Regions from separate parts of the Micromonospora sp. NPDC003944 genome, predicted to be linked through region 1. Evidence: riboswitches for the same ligand, from Rfam matches in the RefSeq annotation. Region 1 holds a riboswitch; the other holds the start of a gene.
What was found. Region 1 has a riboswitch for ZMP and ZTP ahead of ACWER9_RS28760 (glycine hydroxymethyltransferase). Riboswitches for the same ligand answer to the same signal wherever they lie in the genome.
Positions count from the first base shown of each region.

Region 2: linked by a shared signal. The riboswitch ahead of ACWER9_RS30545 (bifunctional 5,10-methylenetetrahydrofolate dehydrogenase/5,10-methenyltetrahydrofolate cyclohydrolase) and the one ahead of ACWER9_RS28760 (glycine hydroxymethyltransferase) in region 1 are both predicted to bind ZMP and ZTP.

Region 1 is NZ_JBSGIV010000085.1:9,898-16,962, reverse strand. Features, by position in the region: gene ACWER9_RS28785 (DNA polymerase domain-containing protein) at 1-50, opposite strand, end outside; gene ACWER9_RS28780 (histidine phosphatase family protein) at 108-839, shown strand; gene ACWER9_RS28775 (NAD(P)H-hydrate dehydratase) at 823-1,692, shown strand; gene ACWER9_RS28770 (hemerythrin domain-containing protein) at 1,772-2,272, shown strand; gene ACWER9_RS28765 (SDR family NAD(P)-dependent oxidoreductase) at 2,393-2,707, opposite strand; ZMP/ZTP riboswitch at 2,802-2,891, shown strand; gene ACWER9_RS28760 (glycine hydroxymethyltransferase) at 2,911-4,347, shown strand; gene ACWER9_RS28755 (hypothetical protein) at 4,497-4,757, opposite strand; gene ACWER9_RS28750 (aminotransferase-like domain-containing protein) at 4,825-6,153, opposite strand; gene ACWER9_RS28745 (alpha-hydroxy acid oxidase) at 6,157-7,065, opposite strand, start outside.
Region 2 is NZ_JBSGIV010000107.1:162-7,226, reverse strand. Features, by position in the region: gene ACWER9_RS30585 (DUF5522 domain-containing protein) at 1-142, opposite strand, end outside; gene ACWER9_RS30580 (dihydrofolate reductase family protein) at 272-835, shown strand; gene ACWER9_RS30575 (MerR family transcriptional regulator) at 883-1,824, shown strand; gene ACWER9_RS30570 (DUF2332 family protein) at 1,873-2,808, opposite strand; gene ACWER9_RS30565 (FAD-dependent monooxygenase) at 2,947-4,059, shown strand; gene ACWER9_RS30560 (CU044_5270 family protein) at 4,069-5,040, opposite strand; gene ACWER9_RS30555 (RNA polymerase sigma factor) at 5,051-5,620, opposite strand; gene ACWER9_RS30550 (NIPSNAP family protein) at 5,707-6,018, shown strand; ZMP/ZTP riboswitch at 6,102-6,183, shown strand; gene ACWER9_RS30545 (bifunctional 5,10-methylenetetrahydrofolate dehydrogenase/5,10-methenyltetrahydrofolate cyclohydrolase) at 6,197-7,065, shown strand, end outside.

The sequences.
Region 1 (7,065 bases):
CCACCGAGGGTACGACCTGCGTCGAGGCCGGACGTCGATCGACCGGACATCGGCATGGCGGACCCTGGGAACGGTTACCGTGGGCGGCGTCCGGGTAGGGGGGCCGCATGGCGGAACTGGCAACCCTCTGGATCGTCCGACACGGCGAGAGCACCGCGAACGTCGCGGCGACGCAGGCCGAGGCGTCGGGCGCGGAGCTGATCGACCTCACCCACCGCGACGCCGACGTGCCGCTCTCCGTTACCGGCGAGGAGCAGGCCCGGGCGACCGGCCGTTGGCTGGCCGAGCTGCCGGAGGCGAAGCGGCCGGACGTGGCGGTGGTGTCGCCGTACCTGCGCGCGGTGCAGACCTCGCGGCTGGCGCTTGCCGGCACCGACGTTCCCGTGCACCGCGACGAGCGGCTGCGCGACCGGGAGCTGGGCATCCTCGACGGGCTGACCGGGCACGGGGTACGACGGCGGTACCCGGACGAGGCCGACCGTCGGGAGCGGTTGGGCAAGTTCTACTACCGGCCGCCGGGCGGGGAGTCCTGGACGGACGTGGCGTTGCGGCTGCGGACGCTCCTCGGGGACCTGCGCCGTGACCACGAGGGTTGCCGGGTGCTGCTCTTCGGCCACGACGCGCTGGTCTTCCTGCTTCGTTATCTGGTGGAGGGATTGACCGAGGACGAGCTGATGGCGCTCACCCGGCAGGACGTGATCGCCAACTGTTCGATCACCGAGTGGTCGGCGGACGCCGAAGGGCGACTGGCGCTCACCGCCTTCAACGACGTCGTGCACCTGCGCCAGCAGGGCGCCCAGCCGACCAGGGAGGACGAGATCCATGCCGAGCCGGTCTGAGGTGAAGGTGATCACACCGGCGTTGCTGCGGGACTGGGCGCTGCCGGTGCCGGTCGGCGGGAAGGAGAACCGGGGCACCGTGCTGGTGGTCGGCGGTTCCCGCTTCACCCCGGGCGCGGTGCTGCTCGCCGGGGTGGCCGCGTTGCGCGCCGGCGCCGGGGTGCTCCAACTGGCCGCCGCCGAGTCCAGCGCCGCCGCGCTGAGCATCCAGGTGCCCGAGGCCCTGGTGGTCGGTCTGCCGGAGACCGCCGACGGCGCGGTTGCCGCCGACCGGGACGGCCAACTCGGCGATCTGGTCGCGCAGGCCGACGTGGTGACGGTCGGCCCCGGCCTGAAGGCGATCGACGAGACCAACCGCCTGCTGGCCCTGGTCCTGGAGGCCGCCCGTCCGGACACGTCGCTGGTGCTCGACGCGTACGCCCTCGGTGCGCTCAGCCACGCACCGGACCTGCTGGTCGGCTCGGGTCGGCCTGTGGTGCTCACGCCCAACGTCACCGAGGCCAAGCACCTGCTCGGACGGGATCCGGGCGACGACCTGGACGCCGAGGCGGCCGAGTTGGCCACCCGGTACGAGGCGGTCGTGTCGCTGTACGGGCACGTGGCCGCGCCGGACGGACGGGGTTGGCGAGAGGAGAGCGGCGACGCCGGGCTGGGCACCTCCGGCAGCGGGGACGTGCTCGCCGGGTTGTTGGCGGGGCTGCTGTCCCGGGGCGCGGACCCGGCCCAGGCGGCCTGTTGGGGCTCGTTCGCGCACTCGGTGAGCGGCCAACGGCTGATCCCCCGCTACGGCCGGATCGGCTTCCTGGCTCGGGAGTTGCTCGACGAGATCCCCCGAACCCTGGCCATGGTCTGAGGCGGTTTCACCTGTTTCCGCAATGGTCGTCGGGGTACCGGAACGACACCAGCCGAGACTGTTCAGGGAGGTCATACCGGTGTCGACCGATGCCATCGTCCTACTCAAAGAGGACCACAAGGAAATGCGCCGCCTGTTCAAGGCCTTCCAGGACGCGGAGGAGGGGCCGGCGAGCCAGCGGCAGAAGCTGGTGGAGCAGATCCTGGAAGCGCTGACGGTGCACACCTACCTGGAGAACGAGGTGATGTACCCGGAGGTCCGCCGGCTGCTGCCCGACCTGGAGGACGACATCCTCGAGTCGTACGAGGAACACCACGTCGCCGACGTGCTCTGCGCCGAGCTGGCCAGCATGGACGCCAGTGACGAGCGGTTCAACGCCAAGACGACCGTGCTGATCGAGAACGTCAGCCACCACGTCGAGGAGGAAGAGCAGGAGTGGTTCCCCAAGGTCCGCGACGCGCTGGGCCGCAAGCAGCTCCAGGAGATCGGCGAGAAGATGCTCGCGCTACGCGCGGATGCGCCACGCACCCCCACCGCACCGAAGGCGATCAAGAAGGCGCTCGACGCGGTGACCGCCTGAGCCCACCGCAGCACATCGAAGGGCCCGGCGAAAGCCGGGCCCTTCGTCCTGCACCGCCCAGACAAGCCCACGCCCATGCCCACGCCCACGCCCACGCGATCTTGCACTTTCTGTTCCTGGTTAGCGATATTTAGTGCTGTTTGTCGCGACAGAAAGTGCAAGATCGCGGAGGCGGGGACGGGCGTTGAGGGCCAACGCCTCCAACGGGCGACCGGTCGCGGTGACGGCGGCGACCAACTCCGTCACGCCCTGCTCGCGAGCCAGGTCGACGCGGACCGACCAGACCTGGGGGCCACCGTCGCGGTGCAGCTTCCGAGCCGCCGGCTCGATGCCGTCGTCCTCGGCGGCGATGATCAGGTCGAGGTCGTGCTCGACGAACTGCACCGCCAGTTCGTACCCGATCCCGCTTGAAGCCCCGGTCACCAGGGTGGTCACCTACCGCGTGCCCCGCGACGCGGGGCCCAACCACATCGGCGGGGGTCGCCTCCCGGAGGGCGCACCGAGCGGCCGGGCCCGGGCCGGTAGGATCGGCCCAGGCCGTTACTGGCGCGTGGGGATGGAGAACCATCGGGGAGCGGCCTCGTCACGTGGACGTTTGCCGAGCGCCTGGGCCTTCCCGCACGTCTGTTGGAGGTCGCATGTCCCGCAACGCCGAGTCCACCGCATTCCGGAGCGCCCTCGAGGTGATCCGAGCTGTCGAGCCGCGGGTCGCCGACGCGATCGGCGCCGAGCTGACCGACCAGCGGGAGTCCCTCAAGCTGATCGCCAGCGAGAACTACGCCTCCCCGGCGACCCTGCTGGCCATGGGCAACTGGTTCAGCGACAAGTACGCCGAGGGCACCGTCGGCCGCCGCTTCTACGCCGGCTGCCAGAACGTCGACACCGTCGAGGCGCTCGCCGCCGAGCACGCGCGGGAGTTGTTCGGCGCCGCGCACGCGTACGTGCAGCCGCACTCGGGCATCGACGCCAACCTGGTCGCGTTCTGGGCGGTGCTGGCCGACCGGGTGGAGTCCCCCGCCCTGAAGAAGGCCCAGGTCCGTCAGGTCAACGACCTCACCGAGGCGGACTGGTTCGCGCTGCGCCGCGAGCTGGGCAACCAGCGGATGCTCGGCATGTCGCTGGACGCCGGCGGCCACCTCACCCACGGTTTCCGGCCGAACATCTCCGGCAAGATGTTCGACCAGCGCAGCTACGGCACCGACCCGGCGACCGGCCTGATCGACTACGACCGGGTGGCCGAGGCCGCCCGGGAGTTCAAGCCGCTGATCCTCGTCGGCGGCTACTCGGCGTACCCCCGGAAGGTGAACTTCCGGATCCTGCGCGAGATCGCCGACTCGGTCGGCGCCACCTTCATGGTCGACATGGCGCACTTCGCCGGCCTGGTGGCGGGCAAGGTGTTCACCGGCGACTTCGACCCGGTGCCGCACGCGCACATCGTCACGACCACCACCCACAAGTCGCTGCGCGGCCCGCGCGGCGGCATGGTGCTCTGCCAGCCGGAGCTGGCCGACCAGGTGGACCGCGGCTGCCCGATGGTGCTCGGCGGTCCGCTGCCGCACGTGATGGCCGCCAAGGCGGTCGCGCTCGCCGAGGCCCGCCGGCCCGACTTCGCCGACTACGCCCAGCGGATCGTGGACAACTCGCAGGCGCTGGCCGAGGGGCTGCTGCGCCGGGGCGCGACGCTCGTCACCGGTGGCACCGACAACCACCTGGTGCTGATCGACGTGTCCGGCTACGGACTCACCGGCCGGCAGGCCGAGCAGGCGCTGCTCGACTCGGGCATCGTCACCAACCGCAACTCGGTCCCGCAGGACCCGAACGGCGCCTGGTACACGTCCGGCATCCGGATCGGCACCCCGGCGCTGACCACCCGGGGCCTCGGCACCGCCGAGATGGACCAGACCGCCGAGCTGATCCACACCGTGCTGACCCAGACCACCGCCGGCGCCAACGCCGACGGCACCCCGTCGAAGGCGAAGTACACCCTGGACCCCGCCCTGTCCGACAAGGTGGCCCGCCAGGCGACCGACCTGCTCGCCGCGTACCCCCTCTACCCCACCGTCGACCTGGGCTGACCCCGACCTTCTCGCGTCGATCATGGAGTTGTGGTGCCCGAATCAGGGCGGGTGGCGACCTTCGTCCACCACCACAACTCCATGATCGACGCGGACGAGGGGGACGAGGGGGACAAGGGAGCCGGGCAGGGGCAGGGGCCGGCAGGGCGTCAGGCCATGGGGCGCTTCAGGTGGTAGCGGTGGACTTCGGTGCTGCCCTGGACGTTGTTGACGTCCTCGGCGGCGGAGACGAGTTCCCACCCCTCCCGGCCGGCCCGGTTGAGGTGCGCGATGGCGGTGTCCCCGTAGGCGGTGATGTCCTTGCGGGACCCGTCCGGCGCGTACCAGACGAACGAGACGTGAAAATTGCGGCCCTGTCCCTGATAGCGACGGACGAGCAGGGCGTACTCCCAGGCAACCATGCGGCTTATTATGACCGTCCACCCAGGACGGCGACACGCGGGTCGTCGCGCATTGCCATCCGATGAACGCGGTGTGTCAACCTGCCCGGCGTGCCACCTCGTCGGTGATCAGCGCCGCGAGCCGGTCCAGCCCGACGTCGATCTGCTCCGGCGTGACCGCGCTCACCGACAACCGCAGCGCGTGCACCGGCTGACTGTCGTCGTAGAAGTGCGCCATCGGCGTCCACAACACCCCGTGGTCACGCGCCGAACGGTCCAGCAACGCGTCGTCGACCGGGAACGGCACCGTCACCACGACGAAGAAACCACCGGCCGGCACCGTCCACCGCACCGCCGCCGCGCCGTCCTCCCCCGGCGGGAACCGCCGGGCCAGGCCGGCCACCAGGTGGCGCAGATTCCCGGTGTACGCGGACCGCTCCCGGGTGTTCGCGGCCACCAGGCTGCACCCGTGTTCCAGCAGTCGACCGCCGATGACCGCCTGCGCGATCGGGGACGTGTTCACCGTGACCATGCTCTTGATCATGGCGAGTTGGTCGGCGAGCGGGCCGACCCGTCGGCCCGGGAGGGCCACCCGCTGGTCGGCGACGACGTACCCGACCCGCGCGCCAGGGAGCACGGTCTTGGCGAACGAACCGAAGTAGACGACCCGCCGCCCGGTGTCCAACGCCTTGAGGGTGGGTGGGCGCGGCCCGTCCTCGCTGTGGAACAGGCCGTACGGGTTGTCCTCGAGCAGCAGTAGGTCCTCCTGCGTGGCCAGGTCCAACAGCCGTCGCCGGTGGGCGGTGTCGATGCTGACGCCGGACGGGTTGGCGAAGTCCGGCATCAGGTAGCAGGCGCGCGGACGAAGACCCGCCGACCTCGCCCGGCGCAGCTGGTCGGCCAGGTCGGCCAGGTCGACCCCGGACGGCCCACCGGCGACCGGCCACACCGGCAGGTCCACCAGTCGGGCCGCCCCGGTCAGCCCGACGTAGGTCGGGGCGACCGCGAGCAGCACATCCGTGGGACCGGCCCGCAACGCGCGCAACACCAGGAACATCGCCTCCTGGCAGCCGACGGTCACCACGACGTCCTGCGGGTCGACGGTGATCCCCTCGTCGACGGCGAGGTTGCGGGCGATCAGGTGGTGCACGATGCCCTTGGTCCGGCCGTACTGCAGAAGCAGCCGCCGGGCCTGCTCCGGCGAGTGCCCCAGGTCGTCGACGAGATGCCGGTGGAAGGTGTCCAGGTGCCGGTGCACCGCGGCGAGATCGAAGAACTCCTCGTACGGCCGGCCGGCCGCGAGGGACACCGCCGCCGGGTACCGCTCGGACACCTCGTTGAGGAAGTTCATCGAGGTCAGCGCCGGGTCTCCCAGCGCGGGGTGCAGGTCGGCGACGGTCAGGTCGACAGGTTCGGCGGCGGTCACCGCTCACCCCACCCGGAGGGTGCGCAGCTCACCGGCCGCCGCCGGATCGGCGCAGCCGGCCAGGGTGAGCGCGTCGGTCAGTTCGGCGACGAGCAGCGCCAACGCGTCCCGGGCGGTGGGCTCACCGCCGACGGCGAGGGCCCAGAGCAGCGGCCGGCCGACCAGCACCCCGGCCGCGCCCAACGCCAGCGCCCGCAGCACGTCGGTGCCGCCCCGGATGCCGCTGTCCAGCAGCACCTGGCAGCCGTCCCCGACCACGTCGACGACCTCCGGCAGCATGGTGACGCTCGCCGGCGCGCCGTCCAGTTGCCGCCCACCGTGGTTGGAGACGACCACCGCGTCCGCGCCGACGCGTACCGCCTCGATCGCGTCACGCGGGTCCAGCAGCCCCTTGACCACAAGCGGCAGGTCGACCTGCTCGCGTAGCCACGCCAGGTCCGCCCAGCGCAGCGCCGGGGCGAACGACGCGGCGGTGTGCGCGGCGATCGCGGACACCCCGGGCGCACCGGAGTGTGCCAGCGCGTCGCGACCGTCGGGAAGGTTCGCGGCGACCACCTCGGCCGGCAGCCGGAACCCGTTGCGCAGGTCCCGGGGGCGTCGGCCGAGCACCGGGACGTCCACGGTGACCACAAGTGCTCGGCAGCCGGCCGCGACGACCCGGTCCAGCAGGTCGCGGACGAGGGCCCGGTCGCGCAGCCAGTAGAGCTGGAACCAGACGTCCGCGCCCGCCCCGGTGACCTGTTCGATGGGTGTGCTGCCAAGCGTGCTCGCCAGGTAGGGGATTCCGGCCGCGCCGGCCGCCGCCGCCAGGCCCAGTTCCCCGTCCGGGTGTACCAGCCGCTGGTACGCCATCGGCGCCACCCCGACCGGCATGGCGTACCGGCGGCCGAGCAGGTGGGTGCCGAGGTCGAC
Region 2 (7,065 bases), on a different contig from region 1:
CGAGGTAGCCGGCCTCGTCGGCGGCCAGCGCGGCGGTGTGCGCGGCGAGGATCCGGGCCCGTTCGGGGTGGTCGGACGGCAACCGGGACGGGTGCGGCTCGGTGAGCGGCCGGTTGGCCAGGGGTTTCCGCTCTCCGGTCACCGCAGCAGTCTAGGGACGGGGACCGCCGCCAGGTATATCCGTGCCGGGCCGTCGCGGCGGACTGTCGTTTCGTCGTACGGTCCGACGATGATCGGGGTCGACACCTGTCGACGCGTACGGAGGGGCACGATGCGGAAGATCGTTGTGCAGATGAGTGTGTCGTTGGACGGGTTCTTCGAGGGCCCGGCTGGCGACATCAGTTGGCACCAGGTCGACGAGGAGCTGCACCAGCACTTCAACGACGTGATCGCCCCGATGGGCGGGTTCCTCAACGGCCGGGTCAGCTACGAGCTGATGGCCGCCTACTGGCCGACCGCCGACCAGGACCCGACGGCCAGCGGCCCGGAGCGCGAGTTCGCCGGCATCTGGCGGGACATGCCGAAGGTCGTCTACTCGCGCACTCTCGACCACGTCGACTGGAACGCCACCATCGCCCGCGAGGTCGACGTCGAGCAGGTCCGCAAGCTCACCTCCCAACCGGGCGGCGACCTGGCGCTCGGCGGTGCCGACCTGGCCGCGACGTTCGCCCGGCACGACCTGATCGACGAGTACCGGATCTACGTCCACCCGGTGCTTGTCGGTCGGGGCCGCCGGCTCTTCCCCGACGCCGAGACTCCGACCGGTCTGCGACTTGTGGAGAGCCGGGTCTTCGGCAACGGCGTGGTCCTGCTCCGCCACGAGCGGGCCCGCTGACCGCAGCGGCTTGAGTCTCCACCGGGGGGAGACACGAGGGTGGGGGCATGAGCGGGCAGACGTTCCACACGATCGGCGAGCTGGCCCGGCGGACCGGCCTGAGCGTCAAGACCATCAGGTACTACGCCGACAGCGGGATCGTGCCACCGACGGACCGGAGCCCGGCCGGCTACCGACGGTACGGCCCGGCCGCCGTGGCCCGGTTGGAGCTGGTCCGGACGCTGCGTGACCTCGGCGTTGACCTGGCCACCATCCGGCGGGTGGTGAACCACGAGGTGCCCCTGCACGAGGTGGCTGCCGCGCACGCCGAGGCGTTGGCCGTGCAGATCAGGGTGCTGCGGCTACGCCAGGCGGTGCTCACCGTCGCGGCGCGGCGCGGGTCGGGCCCGGCCGAGGTCGACGAGCTGCACCGGCTGGCGCAGCTCACCGGCCGCGAGCGGGTGCAGTTGGTGGCCGGCTTCCTGGGCAGCGTCTTCGCCGGCCTCGGCGACCAGCCCGCGTACCCGGGTGTGATCGTCTCGATGACACCTGAGCTTCCCGACGACCCGAGCACGGAGCAGGTCGAGGCATGGTTGGAGCTGGCCGAGCTGTGCCGGGACCCGGAGTTCCTGGTCCGGATGCGGCACCTGGCACGGCAGCACGCCGCCGACCACGACGTGCCGGGGCTGCCCCGCCCGGACGCCGTCGCGGTGGTCCGGGACGCGGTGGCGCCCGCCCTCGCGGCTGGCCTCGACCCGGCCACCCCGGACGCCGATCCGGTGGTCGCGGCCGTCACCGGCCGGTACGCGAGCCTGCACGGTCACCCGGACGACGCCGCCCTGCGTCAGCGGTTGCTCGACCGGCTGGTGCCGGCGAACGACCCCCGCCGGGACCGCTACCTGGACCTGTTGGCGGTGCTCAACGGCTGGTCGACAGGCGAGGCGACGGCGCCCGCGGTGGACTGGTTCATCCAGGCCCTGCGCGCCCGGATGCCCGAGCCGGCCCGTTGAGCTGACCCGGCCGGCTGGGCGGCGTGGCCGCCGATCGGCTGGGCGGTGTCAGCCGAACCAGGTCATCGTCTGGCCGTGGCCTCTGGTCCAGGCCAGCGGCTTGCCGTCGAGGGCGAGAACGTTGTGCAGCGCGTCGTCCGGCGGGTCCGGCAGCCCGTCGTACCGGAGCACCTCCGGCCCCTCGCTCGCGACCCAGTGCCCCGGCAGCTCGCGGACCAGCCGGACGAACGCGTCCCGGCGCGGCTGCGGCACCTGATAGAGCACGGAGGTGTGGAAGACCACGAGCGTCGCGTCGGCCGGAGGCCGCGCGGCAAGCGCCGGCAGGTCGTCCACCAGATCGCCGCGGACCAGCAGCGGCGGGTCGGCGGCGGCGACCGCCGCCGCAGACCGCAGCCGGGCCCGCCGGTGGGCGTGTTCCGGCCAGATCAGGGCGTCCAACCAGGACACGTCGCCGGGGTCGGTCACGTCGAGCGGGTTGAGGTCCAGGCCACCCCGCCACACCACCTCGGGTACGCGTGTCGGCGGCACCAACCCGTCGGCCACGCAGTCGAGGACCGGCTCACCGGAGCCCAGCCGATGATCGCCGTAGCGGTACGCGTACCGGTCGGGGTAGAGGCACAGCCCGGCCGACGCCCCGACCTCCAGCAGGGCGAGGGGCTGCGGCAACGCGGCGAGCAGCGGCAACAGGATCGCGCACCGGCCCGCCTCGTTCGTCTGGGTGGCCCGGGCGCGCAACTCCGCCTCGACGGCGGGCCAGTGCGTCACCACGAAGTCGTGGAAGGCGACCGGGTCGTCGACCGGGCCACCGAGCCAGCGGACGACGCCGAACAGCAGGTTCGGTTGTCGCTTGGCCGGCGGCACCCCGTCGAGCAGGGCGAGGAGGTCGTCGTCGCGGGCGACGGCCTGTGCCAGGCGCTCGTACGTGGGCGACACCCCGCGCGCCTCGCGGCTGCCGAACGTGGTGTACGCCTCAGCGGTCGTCATGCCCTCATCGTCGCAGCCCGTTCCTCGGTCGTTCAGCCCCCATTCCCGTGCGCCGACTCACCCGCCTTCTAGAGTGCTGCGTCGGCCGAACCACTGAGCAGCAGCTCAACAGGCCTGCGCAACGAGGAGGAACGTGTCGTGCGGGGTACGAATGTCCGGGTACTGATCGTCGGTGGTGGTGTCGCCGGACTGGCGACGGTGGCCGCGCTACGCGGGTGGGGCGCGACGGTCGACGTGGTCGAGCGGGCACCCGGGCCGACCGACTCCGGCACCGGCATCTACCTCACCGGCAACGCCACCCGGATGCTCGACGTCCTCGGCCTGCGGGAGCCGGTCGCCGACGTCGCAGTGGAGATCACCCGGCAGCGCAGCGCCAACCAGCGCGGGCGTCGTCTCTTCGACATCGACGTGGCCGCGCTGTGGCGGGGCGTCGGACCGTGCGTGTCGTCGCCCCGCGCACACCTGCACCGGGCACTGCTCGACGGCGTCGGCGACGCCCCGATCCGCTGGGGCCGCCAGCCGGTCGCACTCGTCCGGGAGGGTGACCGGGTCGCCGTCGAGTTCGACGACACCAGCACCGATCGGTACGACCTGGTGCTCGGCGCGGACGGGGTGAACTCGACGGTCCGCCGGCTCGCCTTCGACGGCCAGGCCGCCCGCGACCTCGGGCAGTACGCGTACCGGTGGGTCGCTCCCCGCATCGACGACGAGCCGTTCTGGTCGGTGCAGTTGGGGCGCGGGAGGCAGTTCCTGACCATCCCGATCAGCGCCGAGCAGACGTACTGCTACTACAACGACGGCCCGGTGGCCGACCGGCCCGGCTGGCGCGACGAGTTGGCCGCCACGTTCACCGAGCCGGCCTCCACCATGGTCAAGGCCCTCGACCACGACGACAGCACCCTGCACGCCGGGCCGAACCAGGAGGTCGTGCTCGACTCCTGGTCCCGGGGGCCGGTGCTGCTGATCGGCGACGCCGCCCACGCCACCTCACCGAACATGGCCCAGGGCGCGGCGATGGCCCTGGAGGACGCGGTCGTGCTCGCGTCGTCGTTGGCCAGCGCCGACACCCTCACCGACGCCGTGCGTTCCTTCGAGGCACGACGTCGCCCGCGTACGGACTGGGTGCTCGGCCAGACCCACCGCCGGGACAAGGCCACCGGGCTGCCGCCCGCGCTGCGCGACGCGGTGATGCGTCGCCTCGGCGAGCAGATGTTCCGCTCGAACTACGGCCCGCTGTTCGCCAAGCCCTGACCGGCTCGCTCACGGCTGCTGGCCCGGCCGGTCGACGATGGCGACCCGCAGGAGCGCGACAGCCGACTCCAGTGACTCCCTGCCGTTGCGAATCACGGAGCTGCGGGTGCCGAGGTAGACGTGGGAGTCCCGATCGAAGATGAGGTCCACGTTGCCACCGATCACACCGGGCATCCGGATCGCCACCCCGTGCCGGCCGGCGGCGTCCACCACGTCGCCGGAGATGACTGTCGCTCCAGGCTCCCGGGCCAGCACTTCGTACAGCGCCGCGAGCGCGCGGGGCGGCACGTAGCCGTCGAGCATCGACCGCGCGGTGGTGTACGCCATGCTCTCGTCCCCGTAGACGGCCTCTTCGTCGGCTCCCTCGGGGAGGTGCAGGTCGACCGGGTGCTCCCGGAGGTAGCGGAGCAGCTCGTCCGGGTCGGTGGGCAGCCCACCGTGGTACGCCGGCGGCTGGAATGCGTCGAGTTCCTTCTCGGGGTCGCCGGGATCGCCCATGCGGAGCACCCTCCGCTCACTCCACCCGTTCGGATCGGCCTCCGGTCGGTACCGTCCCTGCGTGTACGCGACCCCACCGGCCGAGTGCCACAGTTGGTTCCGGATGGTCCGGTACGGACCGCTGTCCGGCAGGTCACGGACCGTCGCCAGGGATTCTGTGAAGACGTACTGGTCGGGGCGGGCGGTGAGTTCCGGCTGCTGCCGGGCCGCGTCGGCGGCCAGGTGGAAGATCTCCGACGCGCTGGCCGTGGGCGGCGGCTGGTGGCCGAGCCGCATGGTCTGGACCGCAAGCGCACCGGCGGTCACCGTCACCGCCAGCCCGAACGCTCCGGCGAGGCGCCAACCGCGCAGGAACCGGCTACGGCGTCCGGCGGGTCGGGCCGCCGACGCCACCTCGGCCCGTTGGGCCACGTGTGCCGTCAGATCCCGGAGAAGCTGCTCCTCGAAACCCTGCGGCGATCGTTCGGTCTCGTTCATCGTCATCTCCGTCTCATCAGGCGAGGGTGGTGACCGGGCGGGCGAGCACCGCGCGGACGACGCGGCGGGCACGGTGCAGGCGGACCCGGGCGGCGACCGGTGACACCCCGAGCACGGTGGCCGCCTCCGCGACGGTGAGGCCGTCCACGGCGACGAGTTCGACGAGTGTGCGGGTGCCCTCGGGCAGCTCGCTCAACGCCCGGTAGGTGCGGCGGGCCACCGACTCGGCGTCGATCCGCTCCTCGATGCGGGCGATGTCATCGGGCCCGAGGTCGCGTCGTCCGGCCAGCCGGCCGGTCACCCGCAGCCGTTGGGCCGCCCGACGCCGCTCGTCGCCGATGACGTTGCGGGCCACCCCGTACAACCAGCCGATCTGGCTCCCCCGGTCCGGCCGGTAGCCGGCCGCCGACTCGATCACCGCCAGGAACACGTCGGCGGTGAGGTCGGCGGCGAGGTGCGGGTCGTCGACCCGTCGCGCCACGAACCGGCCCACCGCCTCCAGGTGCCGCCGGTAGAAGACCTCGAAGGCCGCCGGATCCGCGCCGATGCCGGAGATGTCGTCGTCGGCTGGGCTGGGCTCATTCACAGGCGGTCCTCTCTCGTGCCGTCACAACCCTTCTTCGTAGAGCGGAGCACGGGTGTTACCGGACCGCCGGCCCGTAGGGTGACGCCGTGATCACCTGCGTCGTGCACTACACCATCGATCCCGCGCAGATCGGGGCGTTCGAGGACTTCGCCCGAGCATGGATGCGGCTGGTGGCCGAGCACGGTGGCGTGCACCACGGCTACTTCCTGCCCGCCGAGGGCGCCAGCGACAAGGCCGAGGCGCTGTTCAGCTTCGAGAGCCTGGCAGCGTACGAGCGTTACCGCGCCCGGTTCGGCAGTGACCCGGAGTTTCTCGCGGCGGACCGCATCCGCGACGACTCGGGTTGTGTCGTGCGGTACGAGCGGACTTTCATGCGCCCGCTGCTGCCAGCGGGTTGAGCCCCGAACTCCGTCGGCGGCACCTCCCCCGGTGCCGGACCCGCCGGCGCGACTGGGCAACCGCCCTGGTGATGCGGCATCATCGAACCACCGGCGACTGGCGGCACGGGGATGGTGGAACCATCGGGGAGCCTCTCGCGGGCGTCGACCGCCTGGGCGCCTGCGTCGAGGAGCCGCCATGACCACGACCAACGAATCCACCGAGCAGCGCACCCCGTCGGGCGCGGCCCGACTCCTGCCGGGTGCACCAGTCGCCGAAGCCGTCCTGGCCGAGACCGCCGCCGCAGCCGAGCACCTGCGCGGTCGCGGGATCATCCCGAGCCTCGCCACCATCCTGGTCGGCGACGACGACGCCAGCGCCGGTTACATCGCGATCAAGCAGCGGCAGGCCGCCGCGCTCGGGTTCGCCTCCCCGCACGTACACCTGCCTGCCACCGCCACCCAGGCCGAGCTGCACGAGGCCATCGCCCGGTTCAACAGCGACCCGGCCGTGCACGGGTTGCTCGTGCAGTACCCCGTGCCGGGGCACCTGGACTACGACGCGGCGCTGCAGACCATCGACCCGGACAAGGACGTCGACGGCATGCACCCACTGAACATGGGGCGTCTCGCCGTCGGCCTGCCCGGCCCACTGCCGTGCACCCCGGCAGGCATCGAAGCGCTCCTGGCGTACTACGAGATCCCCGTCGCCGGTCGTGAGGTCGTCATCCTCGGTCGAGGTGCCACCCTTGGCCGCCCTCTGGCAATGCTGCTCGCCCAGAAGCGCCCGACCGCCAACGCCGCCGTCACCGTCGTCCACACCGGGGTGCCCGACTGGGCCCGCTACACCCGCCGCGCCGACATCCTCGTCGCCGCCGCCGGCGTACCCGGAATCGTGCAGCCTGAGCACGTCAAACCCGGCGCCGTCGTCATCGGCGCCGGCGTCCGCTACGACGGGCGGCGCCTCCTGCCGGACGTGGACGAAGCGTGCGCCGAGGTAGCGGGCGCCATCACGCCCCGGGTAGGCGGGGTCGGCCCGACCACGGTAGCGATGCTGTTCCGCAACGC